Regions from separate parts of the Marinobacterium sp. BA1 genome, predicted to be linked through region 3. Evidence: predicted binding sites of a transcription regulator. Region 3 holds the regulator's gene; each other region holds the start of a gene.
What was found. Region 3 encodes FNR, which switches genes on or off when oxygen is low (the NO sensors DNR and NnrR bind a similar motif). Its sites were predicted from a motif close to TTGATNTANATCAA; they were not measured.
Positions count from the first base shown of each region.

Region 1: a site for FNR is predicted at 3,717-3,730, ahead of nifJ (pyruvate:ferredoxin (flavodoxin) oxidoreductase). Genes of this name have one in related genera too.
Region 2: a site for FNR is predicted at 2,760-2,773, ahead of ACAM29_RS06430 (TraR/DksA family transcriptional regulator). Genes of this name have one in related genera too.

Region 1 covers NZ_BAAFHC010000001.1:3,822,992-3,829,167, forward strand. Annotated here, with positions in the region: gene ACAM29_RS18390 (high-affinity branched-chain amino acid ABC transporter substrate-binding protein) at 1-866, opposite strand, end outside; gene ACAM29_RS18395 (hypothetical protein) at 1,086-1,655, shown strand; gene ACAM29_RS18400 (putative quinol monooxygenase) at 1,679-2,029, shown strand; gene ACAM29_RS18405 (hypothetical protein) at 2,173-2,592, shown strand; gene ACAM29_RS18410 (hypothetical protein) at 2,699-3,019, shown strand; gene ACAM29_RS18415 (CBS domain-containing protein) at 3,072-3,662, shown strand; gene nifJ (pyruvate:ferredoxin (flavodoxin) oxidoreductase) at 3,791-6,176, shown strand, end outside.
Region 2 covers NZ_BAAFHC010000001.1:1,299,267-1,305,442, forward strand. Annotated here, with positions in the region: gene tolA (cell envelope integrity protein TolA) at 1-769, opposite strand, end outside; gene tolR (protein TolR) at 780-1,196, opposite strand; gene tolQ (protein TolQ) at 1,208-1,885, opposite strand; gene ybgC (tol-pal system-associated acyl-CoA thioesterase) at 1,885-2,316, opposite strand; gene ACAM29_RS06430 (TraR/DksA family transcriptional regulator) at 2,390-2,701, opposite strand; gene ruvB (Holliday junction branch migration DNA helicase RuvB) at 2,816-3,823, opposite strand; gene ruvA (Holliday junction branch migration protein RuvA) at 3,834-4,463, opposite strand; gene ruvC (crossover junction endodeoxyribonuclease RuvC) at 4,487-4,999, opposite strand; gene ACAM29_RS06450 (YebC/PmpR family DNA-binding transcriptional regulator) at 5,129-5,866, opposite strand; gene aspS (aspartate--tRNA ligase) at 5,934-6,176, opposite strand, start outside.
Region 3 covers NZ_BAAFHC010000001.1:718,774-724,949, reverse strand. Annotated here, with positions in the region: gene hemN (oxygen-independent coproporphyrinogen III oxidase) at 55-1,446, shown strand; gene fnr (fumarate/nitrate reduction transcriptional regulator Fnr) at 1,552-2,328, shown strand; gene ACAM29_RS03530 (adenine phosphoribosyltransferase) at 2,559-3,101, shown strand; gene ACAM29_RS03525 (recombination-associated protein RdgC) at 3,181-4,095, shown strand; gene queE (7-carboxy-7-deazaguanine synthase) at 4,082-4,714, shown strand; gene ACAM29_RS03515 (bile acid:sodium symporter family protein) at 4,715-5,596, opposite strand; gene ACAM29_RS03510 (cation diffusion facilitator family transporter) at 5,942-6,176, shown strand, end outside.

The sequences.
Region 1 (6,176 bases), 3.1 Mb from region 3:
GTCAACGCGGCATTTTCCGGGTTCTGGTCAAAGCTTTTCGGGGCGGTGGCCAGTACGCCTTCCATCGCCTCGCCTGCAATGGCAGCCAAGTCCGAATTCACTACCCCCTCAGGACCCATGAACGGTACATCAAAGCCCTTTTCACGGGACTGTCGCAGAATCAGCCCCAACTCCGGGTGGTAACCGCCGTAGTAAACGAAATCAATATTGTTGCGCTTGAGCTTGGCGATCAGCGCCGAGAAGTCCTTGTCGCCAGGAGTAACACCTTCAAACATCTCGGCTTCGATGCCATCGGCAGCCAGCAGATCCTTGACGGTTGTGGCAAGGCCTTCACCGTACTGCTGTTTGTCGTGAATAACGGCCAGCCGCTCCGGTTTGACGTGATCACGGATATGCGCCGCCGCCAGGCTGCCCTGAAGACTGTCCAGGCCGATGGTGCGGAAAATCAGCTCATATCCCTTTTCGGTAATGGTGGGAGAAGTGGATGCGGCGGTGATCATCAATACGCCCTCTTCCTCGTAAATATCCGAGGCCGGTTCAGTTGAACTGGAGCAGAGGTGGCCGATTACGTGCCGAATATCATCATTGACGATGCGGTTGGCGACGGCCACAGCCTGTTTGGGGTCGCAGGCATCATCGTAAATAATGCCTTCAAGCGTCTGACCGTTGATGCCACCGGCCTCATTGATCTGGCGGATCGCCATCATCGCGCCGATCTTTTGCATGTCACCATACTGGGCAACGGGGCCGGTAACAGGGCCTGCAATACCGATTTTCAGAGATTCAGCCTGTACGCTGGAGACTGCGGCCAGCAGTGAACCTGCCGCCAGCAGGGTTTTTCCGAAAGATCCGAACGTCTGCTTCATGTTATTCCCCTATGGGCTTCTAGTCAGGGCGGCTGTCCCGGCTGAGGTGCCGCCTGTTATATTTGTTGGTGACTATCGGTTTGATTATTACACAGTTTTTTTATATCTGCGTAACCTCGATAGGTGGCCCCTGCAGGATCTGCTACACTCGCGCCATCATACGGGGCCGCGATTGAAACCAGCAAAACCCTTGCCACTTTTAACACCCGGGAGGTGCCTATGCGCGCGTATTTCTCATCTTGTTTTCTGTTCATGTTCCTGCTTGCACTCCCGTTGGGAGTGCAAGCAGACAGTTTGGGTGAAGCGGCGATAGAGGCTTATATCGATAGCCTGGGGCCGGTGCGGCAGCTGGGTGAAAAGCTGCAGGCCGAAGGCAAGCAAAGCTTCCTCGAACGTGAAATCACACCGCGCAACGGTGAGCTGTTTGACCCCCACACCCGGGGGGTAAAAGTGTTGCAGCGAGAATCAGCTGATGACTACAGCGAGCTGGGTCGGATTGTGCGCCAATATGGCTTTACCAGTGCGGAGAGTTGGGCGCTGACCGGTGACCGTGTTGTGCTCGCTTACGGTGCGATCAAGGCCGAGGCGGAAAGCCCTGAAATCCTGCAGCTGGCACAGCAGATGCAGGGAATGGATCCGCAAATGCTGCAGCTGGTGCCACCGGAGATGCGTCAGCAGATGGAGCAGGCGGTGAGTATTGCACGCACACTGGCGCAGGTACCGGCGGCAGACAAGCAGAGTGTTAGGCCCTACACAGCTCAATTGGACCGTATTTTTTCCCAACCCTGAACACCAAAGTAAGGAGAGGCGGCATGTCCTCACTGGTTTATTGCACTGCCCAGTTTAAGCCTCGGCCCGGCAAGGAAGCCGAGCTGTTTCGCGCATTACAGATGCTGGAACCCAACGCCCACCGTGAAGATGCCTGTGTGCAGTACACGGTGACGCGTCAAATCAGCAGCCCCTTTGCCGAAGGCACCAGTTTTCCGATTGTGTTCCACGAAATCTGGAGCGATATGGAAAGCTTTGAGGCGCACTGCCAACGCAGGGAAATCGTCGAATTCTTCGAGCGTTACTGCAAGGCTGAAGATGGTCTGGCCGAAGACTGGAATGTTTGTATATATACTGACGAGCCGGAAAACTTCGACGCGCCCCAGTTCGGATAGGTCTTTGCACCATTTAGGTGCGGTTTTCCGGCCGACGGACCCGTTCTAGCCCTGACAGCGCGGTGAGTGGGACTGGTCCGTTTCTTGCTTGAGTCCTTCTGTATCCGAGTAAAGTTAGCGGTCATGGATAAACGGAGGCAACCATGGGCACACTTGCGGCTGATTTCGGTGGACTGACAGCGCAACTCTTTGAACTTGTTCAACAGCGGGCAACAGGCACCCTGTTTGTGGTCAGTGCAGATAATCATGCGGCTCAGGTTGTGCTGTCCAAGGGGCAACTGCTGGGTGTTGCATATAACGGGCTGCACAATGAAAACGCGGTGGCTCAGCTGGCCAGTCTGGCACCACTGCGCTTTTCCTTTACACCCGAGCTGATCTATCCACTGATGGAAACCCTGTTGCCTGACCAGGCGGAGCAGTTGCTGGAACGCCTGGGGTATCGCGACACGCCGGCTGTTGCACATCCGCTCGTTGAAGAGGACGAGCCGACCGACTCTGTGGCAGCGCCGGATGGGTCCAGAACCCCACTGATGGTGTACCGCGGACGTGTGATTCAGGGGTAACCCTATTGACACTCAAGCTGACAGGCCTATCCTGAATTTGACACCTTTGTCTGTTGAGGTTGATCCGTTGCGATCAAAATTTGCCTGTTGGTTTCATGTTGCCGAGATGCCTTCGGCAAGAACGATCGGAAAGCCGACCGTTCTGTTTCTTTTGGCAGTATTGCTGTTTTACGGTTTTGAGGGCGGTGCAGTCCCCAAACCGGGAGACGAAAGCCTTGCCGTCAACAGTACCGATTTGCTGCTGGATAACACCCAGACTGACACCGATTTGTTTCTGCCGCAGCCATTACACACCTCCTGTGACAGCCTGCCTGCTCCTTGTCTCGACGAAATAGCTGATCAAAGGGAATCAACCTTTGAGGCTTCTTACCGGTCACGCGCACCGCCGTTCGCCTGCTTTTGTGGCAGCCATAACACTATCGGCTAGAGGCCGATCTGGATTACCGAACGAAGCGCTGGTACAGCGCGAGGAAAAGAACATGAAGAACTACCATGAGTTGAAAACCATCGGCCTTGAGGACTACACCCGCCTTGCTGAAGGTGCAGATCACGCCATCACCAACCTGGATTCACCGGCACAACTGGTGATGACCGATTTTCGTCAAACACCACCACTGACCATGAATCTGACCGAAAGCATCAGTGATGCCACCCAGGCGATGCGCAAGGTGCATGTGCGTTCGGTCATCGTCACCGACAGCAGCAAGGCTTTCCGCGGCATCCTGACCGTGATCGATCTGGAAAGTCGCAAGGTGCTTAGCCAAGCTACCAGCCTGGGCCTCAAGCGTGAGGACCTGAGTATCAAGGACGTGATGGTCAGTCGTGACAAGCTGCGCGGAGTGCCGTTGTCAGCCCTGCAACAGGGTACCATCGGCGATCTGCTCAAGACGCTGCGTCATGAAGGTAGCATGCACATGCTGGTGGTTGACCCGGAGTCACAGGAGATCTGCGGCATTATTTCTGCCAGTGAAATTGCCCGTCGTTTGCAGGTGCCGGTCGAAATCAATCTTCAGGCGTCCAGTTTCCGCGATCTTGTGGATGTGCTTTTCGGTCGTGGAGAGTCCGTTTGATCCCTTTGTTAACGGACCCTAAGTTCACGGGGCGTTGAATGAGCGTGGCTGAGGTTGGCACAGGTCAATCTCGGCTACTGCAGGATCTGCCATACTGAACGCTTAATCCCGGATAACAGGAGTTGGGCATGGCCAGGTCAGAAACACGGATGATGGATGGCAACGAAGCAGCTGCCACCATCGCCCACCAGCTCAATGATGTCATCGCCATCTATCCGATAACGCCGGCTTCGGTGATGGGTGAGCTGGCTGACAGCTGGAGCAATGCGGGGCGCCCCAATCTCTGGGGCAGTGTGCCGGAAGTGATTGAGCTGCAGAGCGAAGCTGGTGCCGCTGGTGCCGTACACGGTTCACTTCAGGCCGGAGCCAAAACCTGCACCTTCACCGCCTCGCAGGGGCTGCTGCTGAAGATCCCCAACATGTTCAAGATTGCCGGTGAGCTGACGCCGACGGTGTTTCATATTGCGGCGCGCTCGGTGGCAACTCACGCACTGTCAATTTTCTGTGACCACAGTGATGTGATGGCTGCACGCACCACTGGCTTTGCCATCCTGGCTTCAGGCAATGCTCAAGAGGTGATGGATATGGCCACCATTGCCGAGATGGCCACGCTGGAAGGGCGGGTGCCGGTGCTGCACTTCTTCGACGGCTTTCGTACCAGCCACGAAATCAGCAAGGTAGAGCTGGTTACAACGGCCCAGCTGCAACAGCTGATCGACCCCGGTCTGATCAGGGCCTGCCGTGACCGAGCACTGTCTCCCGAGCACCCCTTTATTCGCGGCACCTCACAAAACCCGGATCTCTTTTTTCAGTCACGCGAAGCGTGTAACCCCTATTACGACGCCTTTCCGACCATTGTGCAAAACGCAATGGATCGCTTTGCAGCGGTGACGGGCCGCCAATATTCGCTGTATGAGTACAGCGGAGCCGACGATGCCGAACGGGTCGTTGTGGTGATGGGATCAGCCAGCCAGACGGTGGTTGAAACCGTAGAACATCTCAATGCCGAAGGCGAAAAGGTTGGGCTGCTGAACGTACGCCTGTTCCGGCCTTTTGCCTCTGAGCGGCTGCTGCAACAGCTGCCGGACACTGTGCGTGCCATTGCGGTGCTGGATCGCACCAAGGAGCCCGGCTCGGATGGCGAGCCGCTGCTCAAGGATATCACCACAGCTGTTTTCAACGCCTGCAGCGAAGATGCCTGGCGGGGCACTGGACTGCCGCGCATTCTGGGTGGGCGCTTTGGCCTGTCATCAAAGGAGTTTACTCCCGGCATGGTCAAGGCGGTGTTCGACCATCTGGCCCGCCCGGAAGGCAAGCGTGAATTTACCATCGGTATTGACGACGATGTCACGCGCCTGAGCCTGCGTTGGGATGAAAGCTTTCGCAACCGTGCCGCGAGACAGCAGGTGCAGGCCGTTTTTTACGGCCTGGGAGCAGACGGAACGGTATCCGCCAACAAGAACAGCATTCGCATTATCGGAGAAAAGCCAGGTCGGTTTGCGCAGGGGCACTTTGTCTACGATTCGAAGAAATCCGGTGCGGTCACCGTCTCGCATCTGCGTTTTGGTCCTGAGCCAATACGCTCGGCCTACGAGGTTCAAAGCGGTGAGGCTGATTTTGTTGGCTGTCATCAGCCCGTTTTTCTGGATCGCTATCCGATGCTGGAAAAGGCAAAACCGAAAGCCACCGTGCTGATCAATACGCCTCTGACGGGAGAGGTTTTCTGGCAGTCGCTGCCGCAGCCGGTGCAGCGGCAGATGATCGACAGGCAGCTGAAGGTTTGGCTGATCGATGCCTATCAAGTGGCGGCTGATGTCGGGCTTGGCAAACGCATCAATACCATCATGCAGACCTGCTTTTTTGCGCTGACCGATATTCTGCCAAGGGATGAGGCGATTGCGCAGGTAAAAGCCGCTGTTGAGTCCACCTACGGCAAGCGCAGCGCGCGTATTGCACAGATGAATATTGCAGCCATCGACAATGCGCTGGCACATTTGCAGCCCTTTGACGTGCCGGATCAGGCACAGAGCCTGATACCGATGCACCAAGTGAATGCTGCTGACGCGACTACTTTTGTGCGCGAAGTCACGGCAGAGTTGATTTCTGGGCGCGGCGACCGGGTACCGGTCAGCCGGGTGCCCATCGACGGTACCTGGCCCAGTGGCACGGCGGCCTATGAAAAGAGGGATCTGGCACTTGAGTTGCCGCAATGGGAAGAGGAGCTCTGTACCCACTGCGGTAAATGCGTATTTGTCTGCCCGCACTCGGTGATCCGTTCCAAGGCGTTTCCCGAGACACTGGTGAAAGGGGCGCCTGAGGGCTTCAAGGCAGTGCCGATCAAAGGCGCGAAAGACTTCCCTGAGGGTACATTGATCAGTTATCAGATCTCGCCTGATGATTGCACTGGCTGTACCCTCTGTGTCGAGATATGCCCAATTCATGACAAATCGAACCAGAGCCGTAAGGCGCTGAACATGGTTCCCAAGGACGATATCCTGGTACGTGAACGGGCTA
Region 2 (6,176 bases), 580 kb from region 3:
CGAACTGTGCATTGCCACTGCTGGTATGAATATAGGCCTGATCCACCTCACCGCTTGGCAGAAAGTGTATCGCCACTACTGCTTCCATTCCGTTGCGAGCGGTTGACGGAATACGCCAGCTGTCCTGCAATACAGCCTGAATGTAGGACTGTATATCTCCAATTACTGCCTGAGAAGCCTGCTCAGCGCGAGCCTGTGCTTCCGCGCGCTCGGCTGCCAGCTTGCGCTGCAGATCTGCCTCCGCCTGTTGCTGCTGCTTGCGGCGCTCTGCTTCAGCTCTGGCAGTTGCTTCGGCCTTGCGCTTGGCCTCTTCGGCTTCACGCTTAGCCTGTTCCTGCGCCTTGCGTTTCGCCGCTTCTGCCTCCGCTTTCTTGCGAGCAGCCAGCTCAGCCTGACGCTTTTGTTCTTCCGCTTTTTGTCGCGCCTGCTCTTGCTGTCGTTTCTGTTCGGCCTGCTGCTCCGCACGCTTACGTGCGTCGGCTTCTGCCTGCTTACGTGCAAGTTCTTGCTGGCGCTGTTCAACCGCTTCACGTTCGCGACGCTGACGGGCCTCTTCCGCCTTGCGCTTTTGCTCAGCCTGCTGGCGAGCAATCTGCTCCTGTGCCGCCTGCTGCTGAGCCAGAGCCTTGAGGTTTATCATCTCCGCCTGGATATGACGGGGAGCTGAACGTACCGACTCAGCCGGCCGATCCCAGTTCATGCTGATCAGTGAAAATGCTGCCGCATGCACAACAAAAGCCAGCATAAAGGGCAAAATATAGCTTCGCATCTCCACCGCGCTATTCCGTCACCAGGCCAACACTGGTTGCACCTTCCTGCTGCAGCAATACCATCAGTTGCACTACCTGATCATAGCTTGCGTCCCGATCACCTCTTACCAGCAACAGTTTTCGTGGTGCGCTGGCCAGCACTTTTCCGACACGGCTGGCCACCTCCTCACGGCTAATTGGGACCCGGTCATCACCTCCCACATTGATGTAATACTGTCCTTCACGATCAACCGTCAGCACCAGAGGCTCTTCGTCTTCCGTTTCCACTGGCTCGGCACCGGCCTGAGGCAGATTCACATCTACCCCTTGAGTCAACATTGGCGAAGTCAGCATGAAAATGACCAGTAGTACGGTCATCACCTCAATATAAGGGACAACATTGATTTCCGCGTTGATTTTGCGTTGCTTGCGTGGACGCCAATCCATAGATTAAAACCTCAGACGGAGTGCACACGCCGGTAGAGAATGCTGGAAAACTCATCGGCAAAGGTTTCATAGTTACTCAACAGAGACTCGGCTTGGGAGGCAAAACGGTTATAGGCCACCACCGCCGGTATTGCGGCAAACAGACCGATCGCAGTAGTGATAAGAGCCTCAGCAATACCCGGCGCCACTACCGAGATGGCGGCATGTTGAACGGTTGCCAGTCCACGGAAGGCGTTCATAACCCCCCAAACGGTACCGAACAGCCCCATATACGGAGCGGTTGAACCCACGGTGGCCAAAAACGGCAAATGACGCTCCAGCTTTTCTTCTTCACGCGCCATGGCAACACGCATGGCGCGCTGAACACCGTTCATCACTACATCCGGCTCACGGTTGGCCTTCTGAGTCAGCCGAGTAAACTCCTGCAGCCCCGCACGAAAGATATTCTCCGCCCCACAGATCGTATTGGGAGACTGGTTCACATCACGGAACAGCTGAGCCAGATCCACTCCCGACCAGAAGCGATCCTCAAACTGACGCATGGAACGGCGTGCCTTGCGCAGTACCTGGTGGCGCTGAAAAATCATCACCCATGAAATAAACGAGGCCAGGAACAGCAGCACCATAATGAATTGAACGGTGAGGCTCGCATTTTCAACGAGACTCCAGATTGGCAGTTTGCCTTCCATTATTTCTCCTCGACAGCAGGCAGTGACTTGGTAACAGTTTTCATGGATTGAAGCAGGTTATCAGGCCATCGTGTCGGCTTCATGTCTGAAGCGCGCACACAGGCAACATCCACATCAGCCTCACACAGCAGACGATTATCCGCCTGGCAGACAATACGCTGCTGAAAGGATACCCTCACCCTGCTCGCCCGTTCGATACTCACTTCGACCAGAAGTTCATCATCCAGACGTGCAGGGGCCAAGTAACGGCACTCGGTTCGTGTTACGACAAAAATGATATCGTCAGCCATCAGCGCCTGCTGAGAGCCACCACATTGCCGCAGCAGCTCAGTGCGCGCACGCTCCATGAACTTCAGGTAATTAACGTAGTAGACAATACCACCGAGATCGGTATCTTCGATGTAGACACGTAGCGGCCACTGAAACGGCATGCCGTCGACCTGATCAGGTTGCAGATGGCACACAACAATAGCAGCCGCAGATTTTAATACAAGGGGGGAGGCGCTACTCCTGACAAGTCAGGCAGCACTCCGTGAGTGGATCAGCCCTGAGACGGTTCAGCTCGATTGTTTCGCCACAGCGACAGCAGCTGCCGTAGCGACCTCGATTGATACGCTCCAGTGCTTCGTTGCAGCGCCCAATGACATCGAGATGATGGCGCAGATGCTCCAAGTCCAATCGCCTGGCGACTTCAAGTGTAGCCTGCAGCTCGGTCTGCCCGGGAGGGATCGATCTAAGAAGCTGACGCACATGCTCGATATCATGCAACTCCTCAGAGAAGCTTTCCAGCTCATGATGATTCAGTACGGCCGACATGATGATGATCTCCGCTAGTGGACTGTCATCATCGTAGACGGACAGGCACATTGCCGACTTGATCTTTATCAGTCAGTTGTTTGAGAGACCTAACACATCAATAAACTATTGATATCAGTCAGGCCTTTCAATCCCGAAGTGGACATAGGCATGGTCAGTGACTACGCGCCCACGCGGGGTGCGCATCATGAACCCCTGCTGGATCAGATAGGGCTCCAGCACATCCTCGATAGTATCGCGTTCTTCACTGATTGCGGCTGCAAGACTGTCGATCCCCACCGGACCACCACCGAATTTTTCGATCATCGCCAGTAAAAGACGACGGTCCATATGGTCAAAGCCACGCTCATCCACATTCAGCATGTTCAGCGCCAGATCGGCAATATCCTTGGTAATGCGGCCATCACCCTTCACCTCGGCAAAGTCGCGTGCCCGGCGCAACAGTCGGTTGGCGATACGCGGCGTGCCGCGTGATCGTCTTGCCACCTCTCGAGCTCCGTCTTCATCGATATGGGTCCCCGACAACTGCCCCGAGCGCATTACGATACCGGTCAGATCCTGAATCGAGTAGTACTCAAGCCGTTGTACTATCCCAAAACGGTCCCGCAAGGGAGAAGTGAGCAAACCCGCCCGAGTGGTGGCACCCACTAGGGTGAAAGGCGGCAGATCCAGCTTGATTGAACGCGCCGCCGGCCCTTCACCGATCATGATATCCAGTTGGTAGTCTTCCATCGCCGGATAGAGTACTTCTTCAACATTGGGGCTTAGTCGGTGTATTTCGTCAATAAACAGCACGTCACCAGCTTCAAGGTTGGTCAACAAGGCTGCCAGATCACCGGCCTTCTCCAGCACCGGACCGGAAGTGGTGCGGATCTGCGCGCCCATCTCATGAGCGATGATATTGGCCAGTGTAGTTTTACCAAGCCCGGGCGGGCCGAAAATCAGCGTATGATCCAGCGCTTCGTTTCGGTTGCGTGCCGCATGGATAAAGATCTCCATCTGTTCACGTACCACAGGCTGCCCTTCATAATCCTTGAGCAGCTTGGGGCGTATGGCACGATCCTGAACCTCTTCGGCAGGCGCCGCCATGGGCGTAATAAAACGGTCGGCTTCAATTCTCATAGCATTTGTCTCAACCCACCATGGTACGCAGGGCATGGCGTATCAGCGTTTCGGTGACCGCATCTTCTCCCAGTGCCTGTACTGCCTGTTCAATCGCGCGCGTGGCTTGCTGCGGCTTGTAACCCAGTGCGATCAGCGCGCTTTCGGCTTCCGCACGGTGGTCCGCTTCCGGAACCAAAACCGTCTCGGACTGGCTGCCACTGCTCAGTTCCAGCTCGGTCAAGGTCGGTAGCTGCAGCTGACTGAGGCGGTCTTTCATTTCAACAATCAAACGTTCCGCCGTCTTTTTGCCCACTCCCGGCACCCGCACCAGCGCCGTTGTGTCTTCGTTGTGCACACTGCGGATAAAGTCATTGGCACTGATGCCGGACAGTATAGAAAGAGCCAGTTTGGGGCCGACACCGTTCACCTTGATTAATGAGCGGAACAGAAGTTTCTCCTGCTGATCGGCAAAGCCGTACAACAGCTGGGCGTCTTCGCGCACCACAAAGTGGGTGTGCAGTGACACTTCGGCTCCCACTTCCGGCAATTTGTAAAAGGTGTTCATCGAGGCTTCGACCTCGTAGCCCACACCGTTAACATCCAGCAGCATCCAGGGCGGCTGCTTTTCCAGAATTCGACCTCTGAGGTGTCCGATCACGCGCTTTGCATCTCCAAGATAAATCAGTAACGCCAGCGCCCGGCCGTTTTGCCGCGCGCTTGCTGAATTTGCCCCGCACAGGTATGAGCATGGCAGAGCGCGATGGCCAGCGCATCTGCCGCATCCGCCTGGGGCAGCCCCGGCAACTTCAGCAGATGCATCACCATGTGCTGCACCTGCGCCTTGTCGGCACCACCATTGCCTACCACCGATTGTTTGACGCGACGGGCCGCATACTCGGATACCGGCAGCAGGCGGTTGGCACCGGCCACGATCGCCACCCCCCTCGCCTGGCCCAGCTTAAGCGCCGAATCCGCATTGCGCGACATGAACACCTGCTCAATGGCCATTTCCTGAGGCTGATAGCGCTCAATGACTTCAGTCACGCCGGCATACACCTGCTGCAGTCGATCTGCAAGAACGTCACCACTGATGCGGATGCAGCCACTGGCAACGTACTCGGTACGAGGACCCGCCACGCGAATGACACCATAGCCGGTAATTCTTGAGCCGGGATCGATCCCCAATATCAGCATGGACCTGTCTCGAAACTCCAGTAAATGTTTAAGCGGACTATATCTGTATATTTATACACTAAATCAAGGCGTTTTGCTCAAAAAAAACCGGGGTTGCCCCCGGTTTCCATCAGCCATCATGCTGCGCGTTTATTCCATCGCTTCTTCGGGGATTTCGGCATTGTGATACACATTCTGGGTATCATCGAGATCCTCCAGCGCGTCGATCAACTTCAGCGCTTTCTGACCGCTTTCCACATCCAGCTCAACCGTAGTGGACGGAATCATGCCAACCTCGGCATAAACCGGCTCGAACCCAGCATCTACCAGCGACTGTTTCACGTCCATGAACTCCTGCCAAGGCGCAAACACGTCGATGGAGCCGTCTTCGTTGGTGATGACGTCATCAGCCCCCGCTTCCAGCGCCGCTTCCATGATCGCGTCTTCATCAGCGCCTTCACCGAAGCTGATCTGACCTTTTTTCTCAAACAGATAGGCAACCGAACCGTTGGTACCCAGGTTGCCACCCGCCTTGTTGAAGGCAGCCCGCACCTGAGACACGGTACGGTTGACGTTGTCGGTCATGCACTCGACCAGAATGGCCACGCCGTTGGGGCCGTAGCCTTCGTAGGTCAGCTCATCGTAGTTGTCACCCTCGCCACCGCCTGCGCCACGCTGAATCGCCTTTTCGATGGTGTCCTTCTTCATGTTGGCGCCCAGCGCCTTGTCCATTGCCGCACGCAGACGCGGGTTGTCTTCCGGAGTGCCACCACCCTCTTTGGCGGCGACGGTCAACTCACGAATCAGCTTGGTGAAGATCTTGCCGCGCTTGGCGTCCTGAGCCGCCTTGCGGTGCTTGATGTTAGCCCACTTGGAATGACCTGCCATACAACATCCTCAAATATCGGTCGTGTAAACAAATGGGGCGACACTGATGGTCGCCCCGGGTGCGCAATCAGGGAGTTTTGCGCAGCTTGATATTCAGTTCGCGCAGCTGCGCGGCACTCACCTCACCCGGTGCATCGGTCAGCAGACAGGCAGCACTCTGGGTTTTCGGGAAGGCGATCACTTCACGAATTGAAGTGGAACCGGTCATCAGCATCACCAGACGATCAAGACCAAACGCTAGACCACCATGAGGCGGTGCGCCGTGCTTGAGTGCATTCAACAGGAAGCCGAATTTCTCGTCCGCTTCCTC
Region 3 (6,176 bases):
GCCCGGTCACTCTTCCCTATAATGCCCGGCCGGCCAACAAATAGAGGTACTGAGGTGAACAACCAGACAACCATCAGTTGGGATATGGACCTGATCAAGCGTTATGACCTGTCCGGCCCCCGCTATACCTCGTACCCGACTGCGATCCAGTTCGATTCCGGCCTGAGCCCCGAGAAGTTGATCGAAACCGGGCGCTCCACAAGTGACCCTCATGCACCCTTGTCGCTGTATGTGCATATCCCTTTTTGTGCTCACGTTTGCTACTACTGCGCCTGTAACAAGGTGATCACCCGCAACCGCAAGAAAGCTCAGCCCTATCTTGATACTGTTTATCGTGAAATGGCAAAGCTGTCACAGTGGTACCGTGGAGACCGGCAGGTAAATCAGCTGCATTGGGGTGGTGGTACCCCGACGTTTATCAGCGATGATCAAATGCGTGAGCTGATGCAGGCACTGCGCAGTAATTTCAATTTGCGTGATGACGACAAGGGCGACTATTCAATTGAGATTGATCCGCGTGAAGCCAGTGACCAGACTCTGGAGGTTTTGCGCGAGATCGGCTTCAACCGTATCAGTCTTGGTGTACAGGATGTGGATGCACGGGTACAGGAGGCGGTCAATCGCGTCCAGCCCACCGAGATGACCGCGCGCGTACTGCAATGCTCGCATGAACTGGGATTCAAATCGATCAACATGGACCTGATCTACGGCCTGCCGCATCAAAGCGAAGAAAGCTTTGCCGATACCCTCGACACCGTCATTGCCATGAGCCCTGACCGCCTGTCAGTGTTCAACTATGCGCACCTGCCAGATCGATTCCGCTCACAGAAACACATTCGTGCTGAAGACTTGCCCAGCCCCGAAACCAAGCTCAACATACTGCAAAACAGTATCAATCGCCTGCTTGAGGCCGGTTACGTTTATATAGGCATGGACCATTTCGCCAAGCCCGATGATGAACTGGCCCTCGCCCAGGCGGAAGGCAAGCTTCATCGCAACTTTCAAGGTTACACCACCCATTCCGATTGTGACCTGGTTGCCATGGGCGTATCAGCCATCAGTCAGATTGGCGATGTCTATTATCAGAACGAGCATGATATTGCCGCCTACAGTCAGGCCGTTGCTCAGCAGCAACATGCCGTCAAGCGCGGTGTAACACTGAGCCGTGATGATCATATTCGCCGCGCGGTCATTACTGAGTTGATCTGTCAATTTGAACTAGATGTTGCGGCCGTCGAGCAGCGCTTTGATATTCAGTTTGGCGATTATTTCAATGCCGAGCAGGCTGAACTGCAGCAGTTCAGTACTGATGGCTTGATCGAGTTGTCATCCAGTCGCATTCGCGTGACTGCAGCAGGCCGCCTGCTGATAAGACGCATCTGTATGGCGTTCGATGCCTATATACCGAAACATGAAGCCACACGGAGTTTCTCGCGTATCATCTAAAGTCGAGGCCCGTTAACCGGGCCCGGCGCTTCACCCTCTGGGGTAAATGTTACATAATGCGGGAAAGCACTCGCAGCGTGACGAACCCAAAATAAGGATGACCCCATGGCCGACTGGAAATCTCAAGGAAAGCTTCACAGCCTGCAACAGGTCCATTGCAAGACCTGCAGCCTGAGCTCACTCTGTCTTCCGGTATCGCTTGACCTGACCGAGATCGACCGGCTCGATGATATTATCGAGAAAAGCCGCCCGCTCAAGAAAGGTGAACACCTGTTCCATCAGGGTGAACCCTTCAGCTCCGTGTATGCCCTTCGGGCCGGCACAATCAAGAGCTACACGCTCACCAATGAGGGTGAAGAGCAGATCACTGGCTTTTATTTCCCGGGCGAACTGGTCGGCCTGAGTGGATTTGATGCCGAAACCTATCCCATGTCAGCCAAGGTACTGGAAACCACGACCGTCTGTGAGATCCCCTTTGAACGTCTGGATGAACTTTCAGGTCAACTGCCCGAACTGCGCCGTCAGATGCTGCGCAGCATGAGCAAGGAACTGCGAGATGATCAGCAAATGATGCTGTTGCTGTCGAAGAAAAATGCAGAACAACGCGTGGCAACCTTTCTGCTCAAATTGTCTCAGCGCTTCAAGGCACGCGGGTACTCTGCATCCAACTTCCGTCTGTCGATGTCACGTAACGAGATCGGCAACTATCTGGGCCTGGCCGTGGAAACCGTCAGCCGCATCTTTACGCGCTTTCAAAAGATGGACCTGATGCAAGTGGACGGCAAGGAAGTGGAGCTGACCAACCTGGACGAAATGTATCGTTTGTCTGGCGAGGCACGCCAAGGTGAATGCTCCCAGCATCAGGAAAACCAGACCAGCTGACACCATGACGGGGAAGCTGCCAACATTATCAAGCCCATCCATACGGTTGGCGGTTTATAACCGGGGCCAGTATCACGCCAATAAAAAAGGCATGGCCTCTTTCGAAGCCATGCCTCAAGTTGCACAATGAAGTAGCCATCTCAATGTGTAACCCAACGAAGCCATTACACCCTTAATCCGCCCTCGCAGCATTGAGTTATGTCAATTGAGCGCCTAACCGGGAGATATTTATGTCCTACGATGAGTTTTATGTGAAGTCTGTCATCCGTTCACTGCAGGACTGGCCCGAACCCGGTGTAACCTTTCGCGATGTAACTCCCATTTTCAAAGACCCCAAAGCGATGCGTATGGTGTCGGATGCATTCATCCAGCGTTATATCGACAGCGACATTACGCATATTGCCTGTATTGACGCCCGTGGCTTCCTGTTTGGCGCGATCCTGGCGCACCAGCTTAACCTGCCGCTGGTGCTGGAGCGCAAAAAAGGCAAGCTGCCGGGCGAAACCATTCATCAGGAATATACGCTGGAGTACGGTACCGCCGCAGTTGAAATGCAGATTGACTCGGTTGAGTCCGGTGATCGCGTACTTCTGTTCGATGACCTGATTGCTACCGGCGGCACCATTTTGGCCGCCTGCACCCTGATCAAGAAACTTGGCGCGGAGGTTATCGAGGCCGCCGCCCTGATCGATCTGCCGGATCTGCAGGGTTCCACCCGCATTCAGGAACTGGGCATCCCCGTCTACTCCCTGCTCGCCTACGAAGGCTGCTGAACTTCCCATCTGATGCACCGGGTACGCCTTCCCGGTGCACACTGTTATAATTCACCCCTTTTGCACCTCTGGAGAGTCCATGCTCTGGTTCCGTAATGCCATTGTCTATCGCTTTGAACCCACCCCGGGGTTTACCCCTGAACACCTGAGCGAAGCCCTGTCAGAACATCCATTCACCCCCTGTGGCAGTCAGGAACTGAGTCGCAGCGGCTGGAGGGCACCAGTGAGCGAAGCTGACGAGATGCTGGTATTCAGCAGCAACGGCTTCATGCTGATCAACCTGCTGCAGGAAGAGCGCATTCTGCCCGGCAGCGTTGTACGCGAGGCATTGGATGAGCGTGTTGCCCTGATTGAAGCCGAGCAAAGTCGTAAGGTCTACCGCAAAGAGAAGCTGCAACTCAAGGATGAAGTCATTCTGGACCTGCTACCACGCAGCTTTACCCGTCGTCGCCGTACATACGCCCTGCTGATGCCACAGCAGGGCTGGCTGCTGGTGGATGCCTCCTCGCACAAGCGTGCAGAAGATCTGCTGAATCAGCTGCGCCAGGCGCTGGGATCACTCAAGGTACAGCTGGTGCAAACTCAAGTGCAGGCCGATAAGGTCATGACAGCCTGGGTACAGGGTGAAACCATGCCACAGGGCTGGGCACTGGAAGATGAGTGTGAGTTGCGTGACCCGATGACCGAGGGCAGCAAAATCAGCGTCAAGGGCCAGGAACTGCTGTGTGACGAGATTGCAGCACATATCAGTACCGGCATGCTGGTCAAGCGGTTGGCGCTGGAATGGCAGCAGCAGATCCGGCTGGTCCTGCATGAAGACCTGAGCCTGCACCGCCTGCGCCTGTGCGATGAGTACCGTGATCAGCTCGAAGCCGACACGCCTGAAGAGGCACTCGCGGCCCGTGATACCGAACTGGCTCGCATGGGGCTCGAGTATGCCCGCCTGCTGCCTGAGCTGATCGCGGCGCTTGGAGGCGAGCATGTACAGCGTTAAGGAGATCTTCTATACGCTGCAGGGAGAAGGTGCTCAAGCAGGACGGGCAGCGGTATTCTGCCGTTTTGCCGGCTGCAACCTTTGGTCCGGCCGGGAGCAGGATCGATCTAAAGCAATCTGTGACTTCTGCGACACGGACTTTGTCGGCGTCGATGGACAAAATGGTGGTAAGTTTGCCAGCGCGGCCAAGCTTGCACAGCGGGTTCGCTCGTTCTGGCCGGACTCCCCAGACGGCAAGCCCTACGTTGTCTGCACTGGTGGAGAGCCCGCCCTGCAGCTTGATTCAGATCTGATTGACGCTCTGCACGGCGAGGGTTTTGAGATTGCCATCGAAACCAACGGTACTTGCCCTCTGCCCGAAGGTATCGACTGGATCTGCGTCAGCCCCAAGGCCGGCAGCGAACTGGTTGTACATAGCGGTAACGAGCTGAAGCTGGTCTACCCACAGCCACTGGCTCAACCCGAACGGTTCACTGAAATGCACTTTGACCATTTTTATCTGCAGCCAATGGATGGCCCTCTGCAAACTACCAATATCCGCCGCTGCATCGACTACTGCATGGCGCATCCACAGTGGAAACTGGGTCTGCAGACGCACAAGATCACCGGTATCGACTAATCATTGAATGCGCTGGCGCACCAGCACCAGATCACGGTTGCGCCAACCCACCAGCAGCAAGGCCGGCAATTGCATCAACACCCCGTAGATCAGCGCACTGGCAGACATTTCAGCACTCTGCAGCAAACCGCCCGTCACAAGCAAAGCCGTCCCCGCATTTTGAATTCCCACTTCAATACTCAGGGTCACCTGCTGCGATGCCTGTAGCCGCATCAGGCGAGCCAGCAAGTAGCCACTGCCCATTGCCAAAAGTGCCAGCAGCAACGCTGCAGGCCCTACAATGGCAACCAGAGCCGGCAAGCGTCCCCAGTTGGCCGCCACAATTCCGGTAACAACCACAACCATAAACACCAGCGACAGTATCTTTACAGGCCTTTTAACCCGTTGGCTGAAGCCAGGGCTGCGGCCACTGACAAGCATGCCCAGTAACACCGGCAACAATGTCACCAGTACCAACTTCATCACCGACTCCAACACAGGAAAATCGGGCAGTACAGCGTCTCCCTGCCAATGACTCAGGGCCATCAACGTCAACAACGGCAGCGAAAAAGGCGTAATCAGGCTTGAAATAGCGGTTAGCGACACCGACAAAGCCGTGTCGCCCCGCGATAACAAGGTTAGCATGTTGGAGGTAGCGCCACCCGGTGCAAAGGTCAGTACCATCAAGCCAACGGCCAACAATGGCGGCAACTCTAGCGCCGTTACCAACATCAGCCCCAGGCAAGGCAGTAACAGCAGCTGTCCCAGCAACCCCACCAGCACAGCGCGGGGTGCCTTGAGCACACGCCGGAAGTCATCAACCCTGAGCGTCATACCAACCCCCAGCATGATGACAAACAGCGCCAGCGGCAAAAACCATTGGGTCATGACTGAGGTTTGCATTTTCGCTCCCGTGAAGGTCAAAATTCAAAGCAACATCTTAGGTTACTCTCGCCTAGAGGGACAATCGCTCACACAGACTTTACCGCCATCCCCCATTACCTCTGGGCTGGCCGGGTATACCCACATCTGCTGTGGATAACACTGTGAAAATTTGATTACCAAACGGCTTCAGCAGGCATGTTCTCTTGCTCTTCTACAGATTGATTATTTTTTGATCAGCTGTATTTATTCATTTATTATCAATATGTTACATAACGCAAGTGTTAATTTTAAGGCCTTTGCGCTGGTTCTGGCCGAGTGTTGCAGGTATCATCCCCCGCTGTCGGATGAGAGAGCTTCGGATTGATGCAAGAGCAACTGGACATACGCCGCAAGGCAGCCGAAAAAGTCACCATCATTGGTGCTGTTCTGGACACCGTACTCGGCATCCTTAAAATCCTGATTGGGGTCATCGCCAACTCCACTGCGCTGGTTGCGGACGGTATCCACTCATTGTCGGACCTGGTCACCGACTTCATGGTGGTCATCGTGTTGCGTCTGTCTCACCAGGCACCTGACGAAAACCACCCCTGGGGCCATG